4 regions of the Cupriavidus sp. HY129 genome follow, and region 1 is predicted to be linked to each of the others. Evidence: predicted binding sites of a transcription regulator. Region 1 holds the regulator's gene; each other region holds the start of a gene.
The links. The regulator sigma-54, encoded in region 1, starts transcription at its own class of promoters, with help from an activator protein. The targets are predictions, from matches to a motif close to TGGCANGNAANCTGCTTT.

Region 1 (4,154 bases):
AGTCGGAGATCAACAAGCTGATCGGCAATGCACGCGCGGCGCGTGTTTCCGGTGTCGGCGCGAAAATCCTGGACGAAATCCGCGGCGCGGTGATCACGTACGACAGCCGCAACGAGTTCTATACCGCCACCGGCGGCGATAACAATGCGTCCGCCGGGAACCCTTCTGGCCGCGTGCGCGCCGTGCTGTCGCCGCGCGCGAACCCGGCCAGCGCGCCGGCCGGCGCGCCGCTCGACCTGAAGCCGTCCTCGCAGCCGGCCAAGCCCTGACCGTTTCAAGCTCCATCCGTACCCGATGAACGATACCGCCACGCTCGCCGCCCAGGCTTCTTCCGCCCCATCCACGGATAGCAGCACGCTGGTCGTGCGCCATCTGAAGAAACGCTATGGCTCGCGCACCGTGGTCAAGGACGTCTCGCTCGACGTCAAAAGCGGCGAGGTCGTCGGCCTGCTCGGCCCGAACGGCGCGGGCAAGACCACGTCGTTCTACATGATCGTCGGACTGGTCGCGCTGGACGAAGGCGATATCGTGCTCGATGGCCAGCACATCAGCGGCCTGGCCATCCACGAACGCGCGCGCATGGGACTGTCCTATCTCCCGCAGGAAGCTTCGGTCTTCCGCAAGCTCAACGTCGAGGAGAACATCCGCGCGGTGCTGGAACTGCAGGTGGTCAACGGCAAGTCGCTGCCCAAGCAGGAAATCGATCGCCGGCTCGACTCGCTGCTCGATGACCTGCAGATCGCCCACCTGCGCAACAACCCGGCGCTGTCGCTGTCGGGCGGCGAGCGCCGCCGCGTGGAAATCGCGCGCGCGCTGGCGTCAGCGCCGCGCTTCATCCTGCTCGACGAACCATTCGCGGGCGTGGACCCGATCGCCGTGGGCGAGATCCAGCGCATCGTCAGCTTCCTCAAGGCACGCAACATCGGCGTGCTGATTACCGACCACAACGTGCGGGAAACGCTGGGCATCTGCGACCACGCATACATCATCAGCGAAGGCACCGTGCTGGCCGAAGGACAGCCCGAGGAAATCATCGCCAACGAGTCCGTGCGACGCGTCTATCTGGGCGAAAACTTCCGCATGTGATCAAGCGGCCGCGACGCCGCCTTGCAGCATTCGTCAACTAGCCGTTGGCGATCACGAAGTGCCAGCGATAGGTGATAGCAATTTCCGTTCCAACAACGGGAAGATGCGCATAGAATAGGTCGCATGAAACCATCGCTTCAGCTTCGACTTTCCCAGCATCTGGCTCTGACTCCACAACTGCAGCAGTCCATCCGGCTGCTGCAGTTATCCACACTGGAGCTGCAACAGGAAGTCGAGCAGGCGCTGACCGAGAATCCACTGCTCGAACGCGAGAACGACTGGATCGAAAGCCCGCTGCGCGTGGCCGCGGACGGGTCGGTCAACGTGCAAAGCGCCCCGGCTCCGGCATCTTCCGAACCGCAAGGTAATGGCGACGATCGCGCGAACGGCGCCAACGGCGAAGACGACAGCTACGGCGACAGCTCGGGTGACGATTACGGCAGCGACTGGAGCCTGGACGATTTCGCTCGCCGGCCTCAGGGCGACGAGGACGAGAAGACGCCGATGCAGCTTCGCGAAGCGGAACCCACGCTGCGCGAGTACCTGATGGAACAGCTCACGCCGCTGAAGATCTCCACGCGCGACAAGGGCCTGGCCATCTTCCTGATCGAGTCGCTGGACGACGACGGCTACCTGGGCGCAACGCTCGACGAGATCTGCTCGGAACTACCCAAGGAACTCGAATTCGAAGTCGATGAAGTGCAGGCGATACTGACCCTGCTGCAGAGCTTCGACCCTCCTGGCGTAGGTGCGCGCAACGCCGCAGAATGCCTCACCTTGCAACTGCGCCGTCTGCAGCATCCACAGCGGGACCTTGCATTATCGATCGTCAACCACCACCTGGAGTTATTGGCCGTGCGTGACTACACGCGGCTCAAGAAAGCCCTGCAGGTTGACGAAATTGCACTTAAGGCCGCGCACGATCTGATCCGCTCGCTCGCACCGTATCCCGGACATGCCTACAGCCGTCCGGAAGCGGACTTCGTGGTACCGGATGTGTTCGTGCGCAAGAGTGGCAGTAGCTGGATCGCGCAGCTCAATCCCGACGTGATGCCGCGTCTGCGCATCAACGACATGTATGCGCAGATTTTGCGCGGTGCAAAAGGGGAAGCGGGCGCGGCCGGGCTGCAGCAGAAGCTCCAGGAGGCGCGGTGGCTCATCAAGAACATTCAGCAGCGTTTCGACACGATCCTGCGTGTTGCGCAGGCAATTGTGGAACGTCAAAAGAACTTTTTCTCGCACGGGGAAATCGCGATGCGCCCCTTGGTTTTGCGGGAGATTGCCGATACACTGGGTCTACACGAGTCGACCATTTCCCGGGTGACTACGAATAAATACATGGCCACGCCGATGGGTACTTTCGAGTTGAAGTACTTCTTTGGTAGCCACGTCTCCACGGAGACTGGCGGCGCGGCCTCATCCACGGCGATCCGCGCGCTGATCAAGCAACTGATAGGAGCCGAAGAACCCAGGAATCCCCTTTCCGACAGCCGCATCGCCGAGTTGCTGGGCGAACAGGGCTTTGTGGTCGCACGCCGCACGGTGGCCAAGTACCGCGAAGCGCTGAAGATCCCCGCAGTCAATCTCCGCAAGACTTTGTAGCCGAGCCGCAACCGCCTGCCTGGTGCGGCTCTTTCAGAAGGAGAAGCGCTATGAACTTCAAGATCAGTGGACACCACCTCGACATCACGCCGCCGCTGCGTGAGTATGTGGAAACGAAACTGGAGCGAATTGTCAGACATTTCGATCAGGTCATTGGCGTAAGCGTGCTGCTATCCGTAGACAACCACAAGGAAAAGGACAAGCGTCAGTACGCGGAAATCAACCTGCACCTCAAGGGCAAGGACATCTTCGTCGAAGCGCATCATGAAGACCTTTATGCTGCAATCGACTGTCTGGTCGACAAGCTCGACCGCCAGGTGATCCGCTACAAGGACCGCGTGCAAGGGCATGACCGGGAAGCGGTCAAGTACCAGATGGCTGCCGAACAACTACAACAACAATAAGTCGGCGGCGACACTAGGTCGCCCCTGAGAGGATAGATAGGAAGAGCAAAGCCGCGCATCTGCGCGGCTTTTTTGATGGGCGCGATGCGGATGCGCCGCTGGCGCACCCGTTACCTGAGTACCAGCCCTGCAACATTTGGTCAGCCGGGGGTGTTCGCAACTGACGCCGCTCGGTGTATGCTGCGCCATACAACAACTACAGACAGGACGGCCCCGGACAACCGGCCCGGCATTCCGCGTGGCGAAAGATCGCGCGACGGCGGGTGCAGTTTTCTGGGTGGGCAATCCGACCGGCAAGCTCGCGGCACCACTCGCGGCGCCGGCGCCGCAGCGCACAAGTGCGCAGTGGCCCTGCTCTATAATGGCCGGACGCTCCAATGCGGGCGTCCTTTTGCGCTCAATAGCCTGAATTGCCCAACGCAGCGGGACGACTCATGTGCGTCGGCTCGCCTTTCTGACTCCTCGTGCATCGCCCATGAATCGTTTGGCCAAATTGCTGCCACCCGGCAACATTAATCTCGACGTCACCGTCACCAGCAAGAAGCGGGTCTTCGAGCAAGCCGGGCTCCTGTTCGAGAACAACCATGGCGTGGCCCGGGCCACCGTGACCGACAACCTGTTCGCGCGCGAATCGCTCGGGTCCACCGGTCTTGGCGCCGGCGTCGCCATTCCGCATGGTCGCATCAAGGGACTCAAACAGCCCCTGGCTGCCTTCATGCGCCTGGCCGAGCCGATCCCGTTCGAATCGCCCGACGGCAAACCGGTGGCGCTGCTGATCTTCCTGCTTGTGCCCGAGCAGGCCACCCAGCAGCATCTGGAAATTCTTTCGGAAATCGCCCAGTTGTTGTCGGACCGGGAAATGCGCGAAGGACTGGCCACGTTACCCACGCCCGAAGCGGTCCACGAATTACTGACCCAGTGGCACCCCTGACACGACGGCAGGCCAGCGCAGCCTGACGCGATACCCGCGATACAGCCCCTCCCGAAAAGTCATCCCGCATGGAACTCACCGGCGTCACCTCCCAGTCGATCTTCGACGACAACGCAGCCGACATCAAACTC
Region 2 (4,154 bases), 1.5 Mb from region 1:
GCGCCCGTGTAGGCGCCTTTTTCCACGCCGAACAGCTCGGATTCGATCAACTCGTGCGGGATCGCCGCGCAGTTGACCGCGACGAACGGCTGCTCGCCGCGCGGGCCGTGATCGTGCAGCCAGCGCGCGAACATTTCCTTGCCCGCACCGGTCTCGCCCGTCAGCAGCACGGTGATATGGCTGTCTGCCGCGGCGGAAAGCAGGTTGAAGGCTTCACGGAACGCCGGGGACTGGCCGATCAGGTTGCCCTGGTTCGCGCCACACAGCGTTTCGCGCAGTGTGCTGACTTCCTGCTGCAGGGTGAGCAGGTCGCTGATGACGGAGTCGGGTTCGAAGTACTTCAGGTACTCGGGGTCGTTCCACGTCTCGGCCGGCTTGCCGACGATGCGGCAGAGGCTGTCGCCGCGCCGCTCGCATTCGGTTTCCTTGTAGATGACCAGCCGGTCCATGAACGTGCTGCTGTAGCCCGATGCGTAGCCAAGCTGCACCCAGCAGCCAGATTCCTCGCGGGGCAGGGACTCCATCACGGGCGCCTCGCCCTCCCATGAGTCCTGCCAGAGAAACTCGCCATAGAAGTGGCCGGTGTCGCGGTCGATCTCCAGGCGAACCGGGTCCACGCGCGTGACGCCTTCGAGCATGTGAAGCTGCGGCCCCCAAAGGAAGGCATCGTTGGGCGAACTGGCCAGTTCTTCACTGCGCTCGCGCTTGACCATCTCGGCATCGCGCATGCCTTGCGCGTAGCCCATGCGGATTAGCAGCCCCTTGCCGCGCTCCACGCCGAGCGTATCGAGGATTTCCTTGCGCAGGTAGCTCAGCGCCTCGGTGTGCATCAGCACCATGCGCGACTGGCCAAGGCGGATTTGCGCGGCCTTGGCGTCGATGGTCAGTAGCGAAGCCAGTTCGAACGGCGGCTGCGCGGGGGGTGTTGTCATCCTCGTCACTCCAGATTCCGGCGGGCTTTCGAGCCTCGTTTTTGCGTAGCCTAGCACGGCATCCGGCGTTGCCGGAGCCCGGAAATCCCGCATCGGGAGCGTGTGCTGCAGCGCAGCGCGAGACGATTTGATCATTTGATCAAATCCGCCTGAATCACCTCATCAAATCATCAAGCGGGTTGGCAGGCCCGAATGCGGCCGATCGGCCGCGAGCCCTTGCGCCACAACGGTCTGCATCGCCTGGCACGCCATTCGCTATAGCTCTCCCACCTGAAATCACGAGACAACGCACACGCCCCGCGATGTGCGGCGCACCAGGAGCGAGACATGCCACACCCCCAACAGGCACTTCAAGGTCACTGGCATCACCATGCCCCGCGCTACGTGCGCGTGACCGGGCGCAGCGAGCGCTGGGTGGAGTTCGAGTTCTCGATCGGCGATCCACAGATCTACGTGGAACTGGTCATGCCGCCCGAGCAGTTCCAGTCGTTCTGCGCCGAGCAGCGGGCCGAACTGCTGCAGTGATACCCAAAAATGCCCCCACTCGACATCCGAGGAGACAACCACCATGCAAATCGATATCCGGACTGACGCCAGCGTCACCCCGATCCGGCAGACCTTCGCGCATATCGCGCGCCGGCTCGGCGCCGACAAGCCAGCCACGCGCTATCAGGAGGCGATGTACGACCTGCAGCCGGTCACGAGCTTCCACTACCGGCCGCTATGGCAGCCGCAGTACGAGCTGTACGACGCCCGGCGCACCCGCGTGGTGATGCAGGACTGGTATGCGCTGAAGGACCCGCGCCAGTACTTCTACGGCGGCTACGTCAATGCGCGCGCCCGTCAGCAGGAGACGATGGAGAAGAACCTTGAGTTCGTGGATAAGCGCGGGCTGCTGAGCCGGTTGCCCGACGATGTGCGCGAGCTGCTCACGCTGGGCGTGGTGCCGCTGCGCCACGTCGAATGGGCGGCCAACATGAACAACGCGTCGATTACCGCCTACGGTTTCGGATCGGCCATCACGCAGGCCGCGATGTATCACACGATGGACCGCCTGGGTATCGCGCAGTACCTGACCCGTATCGGGCTGCTGATCGGCGACAAGGCCGCCGTGGACCAGGCCCGCGCCGCCTGGATGGAAGACATGGCCTGGCAGCCGCTGCGGCACGCGGCGGAGGACCTGCTGGTGCGCGATGACTGGTTCGAGCAGCACGTGGCGCAGAACCTGGTGTTCGATGGCCTGATCTATCCGCTGGTCTACCAGCAGTTCGACGCCCGCATGTCCGCAACCGGGCCCGCGTTTTCGCTCGTGACCGATTTCATGTCCGCCTGGTACGCCGAGACCACGCGCTGGGTCGATGCCACCGTGAAAACGGCCGCACAGGAAAGCCGGGAGAACGCGGCGGTCATCGCTGGGTATGCCTTCGGCTGGCTCGATCGCTTCACGCACGCGCTGCGCCCGCTGGCGCACCGGCTGTTCGGCGAGGATGCCGAGTCCGAACTGGCCAATGCCGTCGAAGCGCTGGGCAAGCGCCTGAGCGGTCTGGGCCTGGCACGTCAATGACGGAGACAACCATGAGCGACGCCATCGTATTCATCGCCCTCCAGACCAACGACGACATGCGCCCGGTGATCGAGGCGATCGAGGCCGACAACCCGCACGCCACCGTCAACCACTACCCGGCGATGGTCAAGATCGACGCGCCGGGGCGGCTGGAGATCCGCCGCGCCAGCGTGGAGGAGCGCATCGGCCGCCCCTGGGACGTGCAGGAGCTGCAGCTTGGCCTGATCTCCCTTGCCGGAAACATCGACGAAACCGAAGACCAGTTCGTACTGGCGTGGCGCTGAGCCAGAACCCCAAGACAGGAGACAAACCATGACAACCGCCACTGCCATCGCCTCCGCCGCCCGCGCGGCGACCCGTCCGAAGCTCTCGCTCAAGGAGAAGTACGCGGTACTGACCCGCGACCTCGGTTGGGAGACCACGTACCAGCCAATGGACAAGGTGTTTCCGCACGACAAGTTCGAAGGCATCGTGATCCATGACTGGGACGGCTGGGAAGACCCGTTCCGCCTAACGATGGATGCGTACTGGAAGTTCCAGTCCGAGAAGGAGCGCAAGCTCTACGCGATCATCGACGCGTTCCAGCAGAACAATGGCCAGCTCAACGTGACCGACGCACGCTACGTCAACGCGCTGAAGCTGTTCCTGACCGGGGTGTCGCCGCTGGAGTACGCGGCGCACCGTGGCTTCGCCATGGCGGGCCGCAATCTGCGCGGCGTGGGCGCGCGCGTGGCGTGCCAGATGCAATCGATCGACGAGCTGCGCCACTGCCAGACCCAGATCCACACGATCAGCCACTACAACAAGTTCTTCAACGGTTTTTCCGACTGGCGCCATCTGCACGACCGGCTCTGGTACCTGTCCGTGCCGAAGTCGTATTTCGAGGATGCGATGACCGCCGGGCCGTTCGAGTTCATCACGGCGATCTCGTTCTCGTTCGAATACGTGCTGACCAACCTGCTGTTCATGCCGTTCATGTCCGGTGCCGCCTACAACGGGGACATGGCCACGGTGACGTTCGGCTTCTCGGCGCAGTCCGACGAGTCGCGCCACATGACGCTGGGCCTGGAAGTGGTCAAGTTCATGCTCGAACAGGACCCCGCCAACCGGCCGATCATCCAGAAGTGGATCGACAAGTGGTTCTGGCGCGGCTACCGGCTGCTGACGCTGGTGGCGATGATGATGGACTACATGTGCCCCAAGCGCGTGATGAGCTGGAAAGAGGCGTGGGAGATCTACTTCGAGCAGAACGGTGGGGCGCTGTTTGCCGATCTGGCGCGCTATGGCATCCGGATGCCCAAGTATCACGAGCAGGCCGCCAAGGAAAAGGATCACCTGTCGCACATCGCATGGTCGATCTTCTACAACTTCAACCACGCCGCGGCCATCCACACGTGGGTGCCCGAGCCGCACGAAATGGACTGGCTGGCGCAGAAGTATCCCGACAGCTTCGACACGCATTACCGGCCGCGCTTCGACTACTGGAAGCAGCAACAGGAGGCCGGCCAGCGCTGGACCAACCCGGGCCTGCCGATGTTGTGCCAGGTGTGCCAGATCCCGATGGCCTTCACCGAACCCGACGACCCGACACAGATTTGCTATCGCCATGCGGAGCACAACGGCGAGCACTACCACTTCTGCTCGGATGGCTGCCGCGA
Region 3 (4,154 bases), on a different replicon from region 1:
CGTGCGCAGCACGAAGCTCGCTTCGATCCGCCCTTCGCGCGCATGCGAGGCCAGATAGTCATACAGGTTGCCGAGCCGTGCCGGACTGCCAAACACCGCCGGTGTGTCCTGCATCACCTCCCCGAGCCGACGCAGAAGTCCCGCGCGGCCTTCCAGGCCGACCAGCGGGTTGTGCTGCGCCACCTGGAACGCCGAGGCAATGGTCGAGGCGTCGATGCGGCAAAGGCGGTCAGCGTCGGAACGTAACGGATCACCTTGCCCGGCGGAAAAGCCGCCACGCGCGAACAGGTCGAAGCTGGCAACGCCAAGTCCCTCCGAACGCGTCAGCATCATGTCGCTGGCCGCATCGCGGTAGCGCCAGTCGGGCCCGGCGCCCGCATCGAGCAGCACGCTCGGGATCACCAGATCGATACCGATCCGCGCGCGCTCCTCGCGATGCTCGGGGCCCGACATGCCCGCGCGCTCGCACAGGATCTGCCAGCGGTTGATCGTGGCCTGCCCCGGCCCGCCACTTTCAAAATGGCGCCAGCGGCTGTGATACGGCACCTGCAGCGTCGGATAGCGGCGGCGAATCGTCGCGGCCACATAGTCGGCGATCGCGTGAACGCGGTCCGGGTGCCACGTGAACAACTCGGATTCCCCCGAGGCCACGAAGTCCGTCACCACCGCGCAACGCGTTCGCACGGCTTCCGCACTGAGCAGCACGCCCGCGGGATGATCGGGTGGAACGGGGCTATGCCAGCCGCTGCCCAAGCCATCGTCGCGTCCTGCCCTGCCTCCTTCCGGAAATTCAGTCATTCCTTCAACCCCCTGCCCTTTGCCTGGGCGAGTTCCTTGGCGTCAGGCGGCGTGTACCTGGAGAAATAACCCGCCGCCACCTTCGCATCGATTTCCACGCGCGCATCGGCCGGAATCAGGGACTCGGGAATCGCCACCTGCTCCACCACCTCGATACCCTGCGCCGTCAGCGCGCCATGCTTCATATTGCTCATCGAGGCCCAGCGATCGATCCTCCTGATCCCGAGCCAGTGAAATACATCCGGCATCAATTCCTGGAACCGCATGTCCTGCACGCCGGCCACGCATTCGGTACGTTCGAAGTAGGTTTCGGCGCGGTCGCCGCCCACCTGGCGCTTGCGCGCGTTATAGACCAGGAACTTCGTCACCTCGCCAAGCGCGCGGCCTTCCTTCCGGTTATAGACCACCAGGCCCACACCACCCTGCTGCGCCATCTCGATACAAACCTCGATACCGTGCGCCAGATACGGGCGGCATGTGCAGATGTCCGACCCGAACACGTCGGAGCCATTGCATTCGTCATGCACGCGGCAGGCCACACGGGTGTCAGGCTGGCCCAGCTTCGTGACATCGCCGAAAAAGTAGAGCGTCATGCCGCCGATCGGAGGCAGGAACACCTTCAGATCGGGTCGCGTCACGAGCTCGGGAAACATGCCGCCGGTCTGCTCGAACAGGCTGCGGCGCAGCACGCTCTCCTTGATATTGAAGCGGCGCGCGATGCCGGGCAGGTACCAGACCGGGTCCACCGCCGCCTTGGTCACGCGCACGTCGCCATTGGCCTCGAGGATGTCGCCGTCGGGCTTCAGCCGGCCGGCCGAGATCGCGGCCATGAGTTCGGGCATGTTGATATGGGCACGCGTGATGGCGATGGTCGGACGGATGTCCACCCCGGCGGCGATGCGATCGGCGAAGACGGTGGAGACCAGGTGGCCCCAGGGATCCAGCGACACGATCCTGTCCGGATCGCCCCACTGCGGGTGCGGGCCGATGGCTTCGGCCGGGGATGTATCGGTCAGGTCAGGACGATGCGCGCGCTGCAGGCTGCCCGCCGCCACCGCCAACGCGCGATAGATCGCATAGGCGCCGGCGTGGGTACCGATAACGTTGCGCTGCGCGGGGTCCGTCAGGCTGGCAATGACTGGCCCCCGCTCGGCCGCCGTGGGTGCGCCCCAGTGAATCGGCTCGGCCGGCTTGTCGCGGCGTGTGTGCGAGGTCAGAACGATATGATCGGACATGGCAGCCTCGTCTCCCCGGATCGAAACCTGACCAGTTGGTCAGGTTTATATATCCATACTAGGCAATGGCCATGCCAACCCTCAACTGGGGTTGTTACCGTGGGTGACATTCCGCACGCACCGGACGGGTGCGAAATGCATGACGAGGGCGGTACATGCTGGTGCGCCCGCACCAGCATTGATTTGAGTACGTTGGCGCCGGCTGCTCAGGCCTGGGGCTTCTCGCCCCGCGTCCACTTGCGGCCGTGAATGCCTTCCTTGACGAACTCGATCACCGCGCGCAGCGGGCTGGCGGCTTCCACATAGCGATGGAACACGGCGCCAGCTACGTTGCTGGCGACCCACGCCAGCAACATCCCCAGCGCGTTGAGCATCGGCTGGCCCGGAGCGAAATGGAACACCAAGGCGTTCACTACCAGGCAGACCGGAAAGTGCACGAGGAAGACCGAGTAAGAGATCTTGCCGAAATATGCGGTGACGCGGCCACCCGGCCAATGCTCGAGCCAGCCCCCACGGCGGGAGATGGCCAGCACCAGCGCCGTGACCAGCGCGACGGCGATACGCAGGCGGAAGTCCATCGTCAGGGCCGCCACGCCAACCGCGCCAAGCGCGATCAGGGCCACCGGAGAACGATCGGGGTTCGACGCCCAGTACGCCAGCGTTCCCATGCCGTAGGCGCCAAAGAAGTAGATCGCCCAGATATCCCAGGTGGCATCACGGTTGAACCAGAACAGCGAGGCCACCGCTAGCGCCGCCACCGTCGGCACGCCCAGCGGCAACGTATCGCGTGACACCGCGCGCGCCAACCAGAGCGCGAATACCAGCAGCGCGAACAGTTGCAGATCGATTGCGATATACCAGACGCCCGCGGACAGCGCGTCGACATCGAGGATGTTGTGCAGCAGCAGGATGTGCGCGATGACCTGCGTCAGGTGCGGCGCGGCGGGTATCGAGTCGTGATGCATCCACGTCCGCGCGATGGCGGCGCCGATGATCGCGACGAGCATCGCCACGGTGTAGGGCACGACCAGTTTCTGATAGCGGCGCCATACCGTGGAAAGCGGGCTCTGGGCGGTCAGGCGTCCGGCAGGAGCCAGGCTGCGCGCGGCAAGGAATCCACTGATGACCAGGAACACCTGCACCGCGATGCGCGCGTAGTCAGACAGCCAGCCGATCAGGCCGGGGGCCAGAGATTGGGCGGCGTCGGACATCGGGCCATAGAAGGCCAGATGGTGCAACACGATCAGCTGCGAGCTGACCGCCTTCAGCGCGTCTACACACGCCAAACGAGAAGGCCGGGGGCTCATTTGTTATATGTGAGATACAAAGTGGGGCGCATTGTACCTCCATTGTTGCGTTTCAAAATGTGGAGAGTGGGTAACGCATGTAAGCAGGTGTACTGCCCTCCTGCGTCGCATCGCTTTCGACTGAACTTCCGCCACTGGCACTAGCTTATGAAAAGAAAACACAAATTGCCGGTGGCATTTGGCCAAACCGCCCTTGTTTCTCGCGTGCAGACATACAGGTAGGGGCATGGTTGTTACTCCCCCGCGAGCAATAGCCTCATCGTTTGGGCAAGCTTTCTCGTCTCCATAAAAAATTCGTATGAATGGTATGGAAAAGAAGAATGCCCGGACTGTCACCAATATTCTCTCGGCAAGAGACTTGAATCGAGCCTGAGTACCCGTTGCGAGCGGCGCCCGCCATCAGGTCGAATGAGGCAACGAAACCTCCGGGATTTCGAAGCGCGATGAGAGCTTCGATCAATTTTCGCAGACGTTAAGCTATTTTCTACTGCGCTCGCTTGCATGATTCGCGCTTCGCGTCGCGCCACCCTGGAGCGACGGATCACATCCGAATTGCACGTCTTCGCGCTCGGCGAGCCTCCCGGGTTAGGTTTTGGAGTATTGACGCCCTTTGGGTCGGCTTGTATAAAAGTTGCCGTACCCGCCACCTTCTGCAAGTGTTTTAGAAAAATAAGACTGTGGCATGGAACAACCTTGATCCGATTTTCCGGCAGACCGATGCCCGCGTGGCACGGCTTCCCAGGGACGCAACAAGGAGACAATTGTGGACGGACTGGAGACATTTCGGCAGGAGGCGCATGCCTGGCTGGAAGCG
Region 4 (4,154 bases), 430 kb from region 1:
GATCACCAGCGAGCCCGTGGCCGCCGGCCGAATGCTGCTGGCCGTGCCGCGTCCGCAGGCACTGCCCTCGGGCGGCCGGCGCGGCATCGTGTCGATCCGCAAGCTGATGGAGCGGCCGTTCATCGGCTATGACGACGACAGCTCGCTGGGGCTGCTGGTCCGGCAAACGCTGGCCCGTCACGCGCTGGAACCACATTCGACGCTCGAGGTCCAAACCTATTCCCTCGCGCTGGCCCTGGTGGATGCGGGCCTGGGCGTCACGCTGCTCGACCAGTACACCGCGTTGAGCGCCAATCCGGCCAATGTCGCGCTGCACGACGTGCAACCCGAATTGCCGTTCGAAATCCAGATGCTGCGCGCCACCCATCGTGGCAAATCGAGCCTGGTCGATGATATGCGGACACAGTTCGCAGCCGCCGCCTCGGCGCTGGCCGCCACGCTCGACGATCGCCTGGATTCGCCCGTCGTCCAGTTTGATCCTGCCCCGCGCTGACTGGCAGACATTTACCAGACAATTGACAGGCCCCCGCCTGTGCACCAATATCAACACGCCCAGATCGGCGCGTGAATAACTTATGTTCGTACTGATCCTGACCCTTCTCGTGGTGGTAAGCGCGTTCTTTTCGATCTCCGAGATCGCCTTGACCGCCGCCCGCCGCACCAAGCTCCAAGTCCTGTCTGAACGCGGCGACCACCGCGCGACCAAGGTATTGCTGCTCAAAGAGGAGCCCGGCAACTTCTTCACCGTGGTACAGATCGGCGTCAACAGCGTGGCGATCCTGGCCGGTATCCTCGGTGAGAAGCATGTCTCGGATCTCGTCTACGGATTCCTGAGTGCGTACCTCGATGCCGGCATGGCACAGCGCATCGCCAACATCAGTTCGTTCCTGATCGTCACGCTGCTGTTTATTCAGTTCGCGGACCTGATCCCCAAACGCATCGCCATGACCTTCCCCGAGGCTTGCGCGGTGCAGGTGATCGGCCCGATGCTGACACTGCTCAAGCTGTTCAAGCCCGTGGTCTGGGTGTTCAATGCAGCGGCCGATGCCACGCTCAAGCTGTTCGGCATTCCCACCAAGCCGGTCGACCAGATCACCACCGAGGACATCGCCGCCATGGTCGATGCCGGCGCCGAGGCCGGCGTACTGCACAAGCACGAACTGCATCTGATCGAAAACGTGTTCGAACTCGATTCGAAGCCGATCACGGCCATCATGACCCAGCGCGACGACGTGGTCTTCCTGACCCTCGACGACACCGCCGACGGCCTGCGCCGCAAGCTGGTCAAGCAACCGCACGCACAATACCCGGTGTGCGGCAAGAATATCGACGACGTGCTGGGCTATATGGAGTCGAAAGTCATCCTGCAACTGCTGCTGGCCGATGAAAGCGGCGCAGCATTGGACAGCATCGGCAAACACTACGACAAGAACGTGCTGGTGATCCCGGACACGCTGACACTCTCGGAGTCACTGACCCGCTTCCGCGAGATGCATGAGAATTTTGCGGTGGTGATGAACGAGTACGGGCTGGTGGTGGGCATCGTCACGCTGGACGACATCGTCGGCGCGCTGATGGGTGACATCCTCTACTCGAACGAAGACGAACAGATCGTGCGCCGCGACGAATCCTCGTGGCTGGTCGACGGCCTGACACCGCTGGTCGACCTGAAGAAGGCACTGGATATCGACGTGCTGCCTGGCGAAGACTATGTGGATACAGCAGCCGGCCTGGTGATCTACTCGCTGAAACGGATCCCGAAGAAGTCGGAAGCGATCACCGTGGCGGGCTTCCGGTTTGAGGTGGTCGACATCGACCATCACAAGATCGACCAGTTGCTGGTTTCAAGGCTGCCGCCGAGCGCTTCGCAACCTGTGGCATCTGGTGAGTGAGGCGGCCTGCAGTGGACAGGGTCTGTCACAAATTGTGACAAATTTTGTCACTCCAGGGCGGCTACTTGGACAAATTACGGCACCTGACACTGACAAATTCTGTCACCAGTACCTCAAATTGATTACCTTTGACTGACAAAATTTGTCAATTTCCGGGCTGCGAGGCTGTTTTTGACCCTGGCACGCGAGTTGCTTTTTGTTGACCCAGCAGCACTCTGGCTGCCTAACAATTCATACTGGGGTCACTCATGAAAAAAGCACGGATGGGAATCAAGCGGGTACAGAAGGGCTTTACGCTGATCGAACTGATGATCGTGGTCGCGATCATCGGTATCTTGGCTGCGATCGCAATTCCGCAGTATCAGGACTATGTGACGCGCAGCCGTTGGACGGACAATCTGGCCTCGATTACGCCGATGAAGCAGGCAATCGCGGAGTGTGCACAGCAAAACGCGCTGGCACCGGCCGCTGGCGCCGCCGCAATCAACGTTCCCGCTTTGTGCGCCGACTTGGCGGCTCTTGGCGCCGCGAACACTGGCGTTGGCTTCACTGCTAACCCGACGCCGGCCAATGGCCAGGTTGTTTACGCCGCCGGCGTCATCACGATCACCGGTATTAACCAGCTGGCAGCCAACGGCTGTACCGTAACGGTCACGCCGCAGCTCTCGGCCTCGTCGATCACGTGGAACCAAGCCACGACCGTTTGCGGCCGTGCGCAAACTGGCGTCTAAGCTTAGCTCGACTTAAAAAAGGGCGCCCCCGGGCGCCCTTTGTCTTTATGAGTGGCTCGTTGTCTCTGCACAATGTTTCTGAGCTTGCCGACTCCCTCAGAGACGAATTGATGGACTTGCTAAGCGAACGCCTGAAGCTTCGCTCCCTGATGAGTTCTCGCTCGAATCCTGCAAACGCTCCGACGATTTGGAAGATCATCCTGCCGGCTGGCGAGCGGGCATCAATGTGCTCGACCAAGCTGCGGAATTGTGTGCCTGCTACTTCGATGCGTTCGACGGTGATGAGTAGTACTTTGAGGGGGTGCGCGATGCGGTCAAATTTGCAGACGACAACGGAATCGCCTGGACCGATTTTTGTGAGCATCTCGTCAAGCGCAGGCCGCCTCGATGTGCCCCCCCCCGAACGCCTCTCGGAAAAAACCGACGCCCGCTTCTCGCAGTGCGTCGGTTTGTGCGTGTGTTTCCAGTTCCTGCGTGCTAACTCGCGCGTATCCGACTAGCATGAGGCCGCTTCATCTGTAGTTGTATGAAACGATCTTTATCGGGCGTCTGTGAGTAATTCCGGTGTCTGTGAGTCGTTCCCGTACCCCGCCGAGAATGTCAGTGCAGAAAAAACAAAACCGACGTTGCTTTCGCAAACGTCGGTTCTTAGTTTTACTACGCTGTTTTTGTCTGCTGGTGGTCGAATCCGTCAGCAGCTTTTTGTTTGGCGGAGAGGGTGGGATTCGAACCCACGGTACCGTCGCCGGTACGCCTGATTTCGAGTCAGGTACATTCGACCACTCTGCCACCTCTCCGGTAACTTGGCCGTCGCTGCGTTAGCGGCGAAACCAAGATTATAGGGATATCCATATCCGGAGCGCAAGCCCCTTCTGTAACTATTTTTACGCTTCCGGTTCCAGACGCGTGATGCCGCCCATGTACGGTTGCAGCGCCTTCGGCACCATCACCGAACCGTCTGCGTTCTGGTAGTTCTCCAGGATCGCCACCAGCGTGCGGCCCACGGCCAGGCCGGAGCCGTTCAGCGTGTGCACCAGTTCCGGCTTGCCCTGTCCGGCGCGCATACGTGCCTGCATGCGGCGCGCCTGGAAGTCGCCCATGCTCGAGCACGAGCTGATTTCGCGGTACGTGTTCTGCGCCGGAATCCACACTTCGATGTCGTAGGTCTTGGTGCTGCCGAAGCCCATGTCGCCCGTGCACAGCACGACGGTGCGGAACGGCAACTCGAGCTTCTTCAGGATCGTCTCGGCGTGGCCAGTCATCTGCTCGAGCGCGTCCATCGACTGCTCGGACGGCACCACCTGCACCATCTCGACCTTGTCGAACTGATGCTGGCGGATCATGCCGCGCGTGTCCTTGCCGTACGAGCCGGCTTCCGAACGGAAGCATGGCGTGTGGGCCACGAAGCGCAGCGGCAGTTTTTCCGCGGCAACGATCGCGTCGCGGACCATGTTGGTCAGCGGCACTTCGGCGGTCGGGATCAGGTAGAAGTTCTCGATAGCGTCCTGGCCATCCTCACCGCCGACCTTGC

Region 2: a site for sigma-54 is predicted at 1,174-1,191, ahead of K6G35_RS08070 (phenol hydroxylase subunit). Genes of this name have one in related genera too.
Region 3: a site for sigma-54 is predicted at 2,093-2,110, ahead of K6G35_RS26615 (GTP cyclohydrolase II). Genes of this name have one in related genera too.
Region 4: a site for sigma-54 is predicted at 2,071-2,088, ahead of K6G35_RS03435 (pilin). Genes of this name have one in related genera too.

What each region holds. Positions count from the first base shown of each region.
Region 1 covers NZ_CP083254.1:317,725-321,878, reverse strand. Annotated here, with positions in the region: gene lptA (lipopolysaccharide transport periplasmic protein LptA) at 1-269, shown strand, start outside; gene lptB (LPS export ABC transporter ATP-binding protein) at 295-1,086, shown strand; gene K6G35_RS01560 (RNA polymerase factor sigma-54) at 1,210-2,688, shown strand; gene hpf (ribosome hibernation-promoting factor, HPF/YfiA family) at 2,739-3,092, shown strand; gene K6G35_RS01550 (PTS sugar transporter subunit IIA) at 3,568-4,023, shown strand; gene hprK (HPr(Ser) kinase/phosphatase) at 4,092-4,154, shown strand, end outside.
Region 2 covers NZ_CP083254.1:1,784,145-1,788,298, reverse strand. Annotated here, with positions in the region: gene K6G35_RS08075 (sigma-54-dependent Fis family transcriptional regulator) at 1-932, opposite strand, end outside; gene K6G35_RS08070 (phenol hydroxylase subunit) at 1,260-1,457, shown strand; gene K6G35_RS08065 (aromatic/alkene monooxygenase hydroxylase subunit beta) at 1,501-2,496, shown strand; gene K6G35_RS08060 (MmoB/DmpM family protein) at 2,508-2,780, shown strand; gene K6G35_RS08055 (aromatic/alkene/methane monooxygenase hydroxylase/oxygenase subunit alpha) at 2,809-4,154, shown strand, end outside.
Region 3 covers NZ_CP083255.1:2,301,103-2,305,256, forward strand. Annotated here, with positions in the region: gene K6G35_RS26610 (URC4/urg3 family protein) at 1-798, opposite strand, end outside; gene K6G35_RS26615 (GTP cyclohydrolase II) at 795-2,033, opposite strand; gene K6G35_RS26620 (acyltransferase family protein) at 2,240-3,340, opposite strand; gene K6G35_RS26625 (acyl-CoA dehydrogenase family protein) at 4,104-4,154, shown strand, end outside.
Region 4 covers NZ_CP083254.1:749,583-753,736, reverse strand. Annotated here, with positions in the region: gene K6G35_RS03445 (LysR family transcriptional regulator) at 1-493, shown strand, start outside; gene paeA (polyamine export protein PaeA) at 576-1,892, shown strand; gene K6G35_RS03435 (pilin) at 2,141-2,623, shown strand; partial or broken gene K6G35_RS03430 (recombinase family protein) at 2,571-2,999, opposite strand; tRNA gene K6G35_RS03425 (tRNA-Ser) at 3,331-3,420, opposite strand; gene serS (serine--tRNA ligase) at 3,508-4,154, opposite strand, start outside.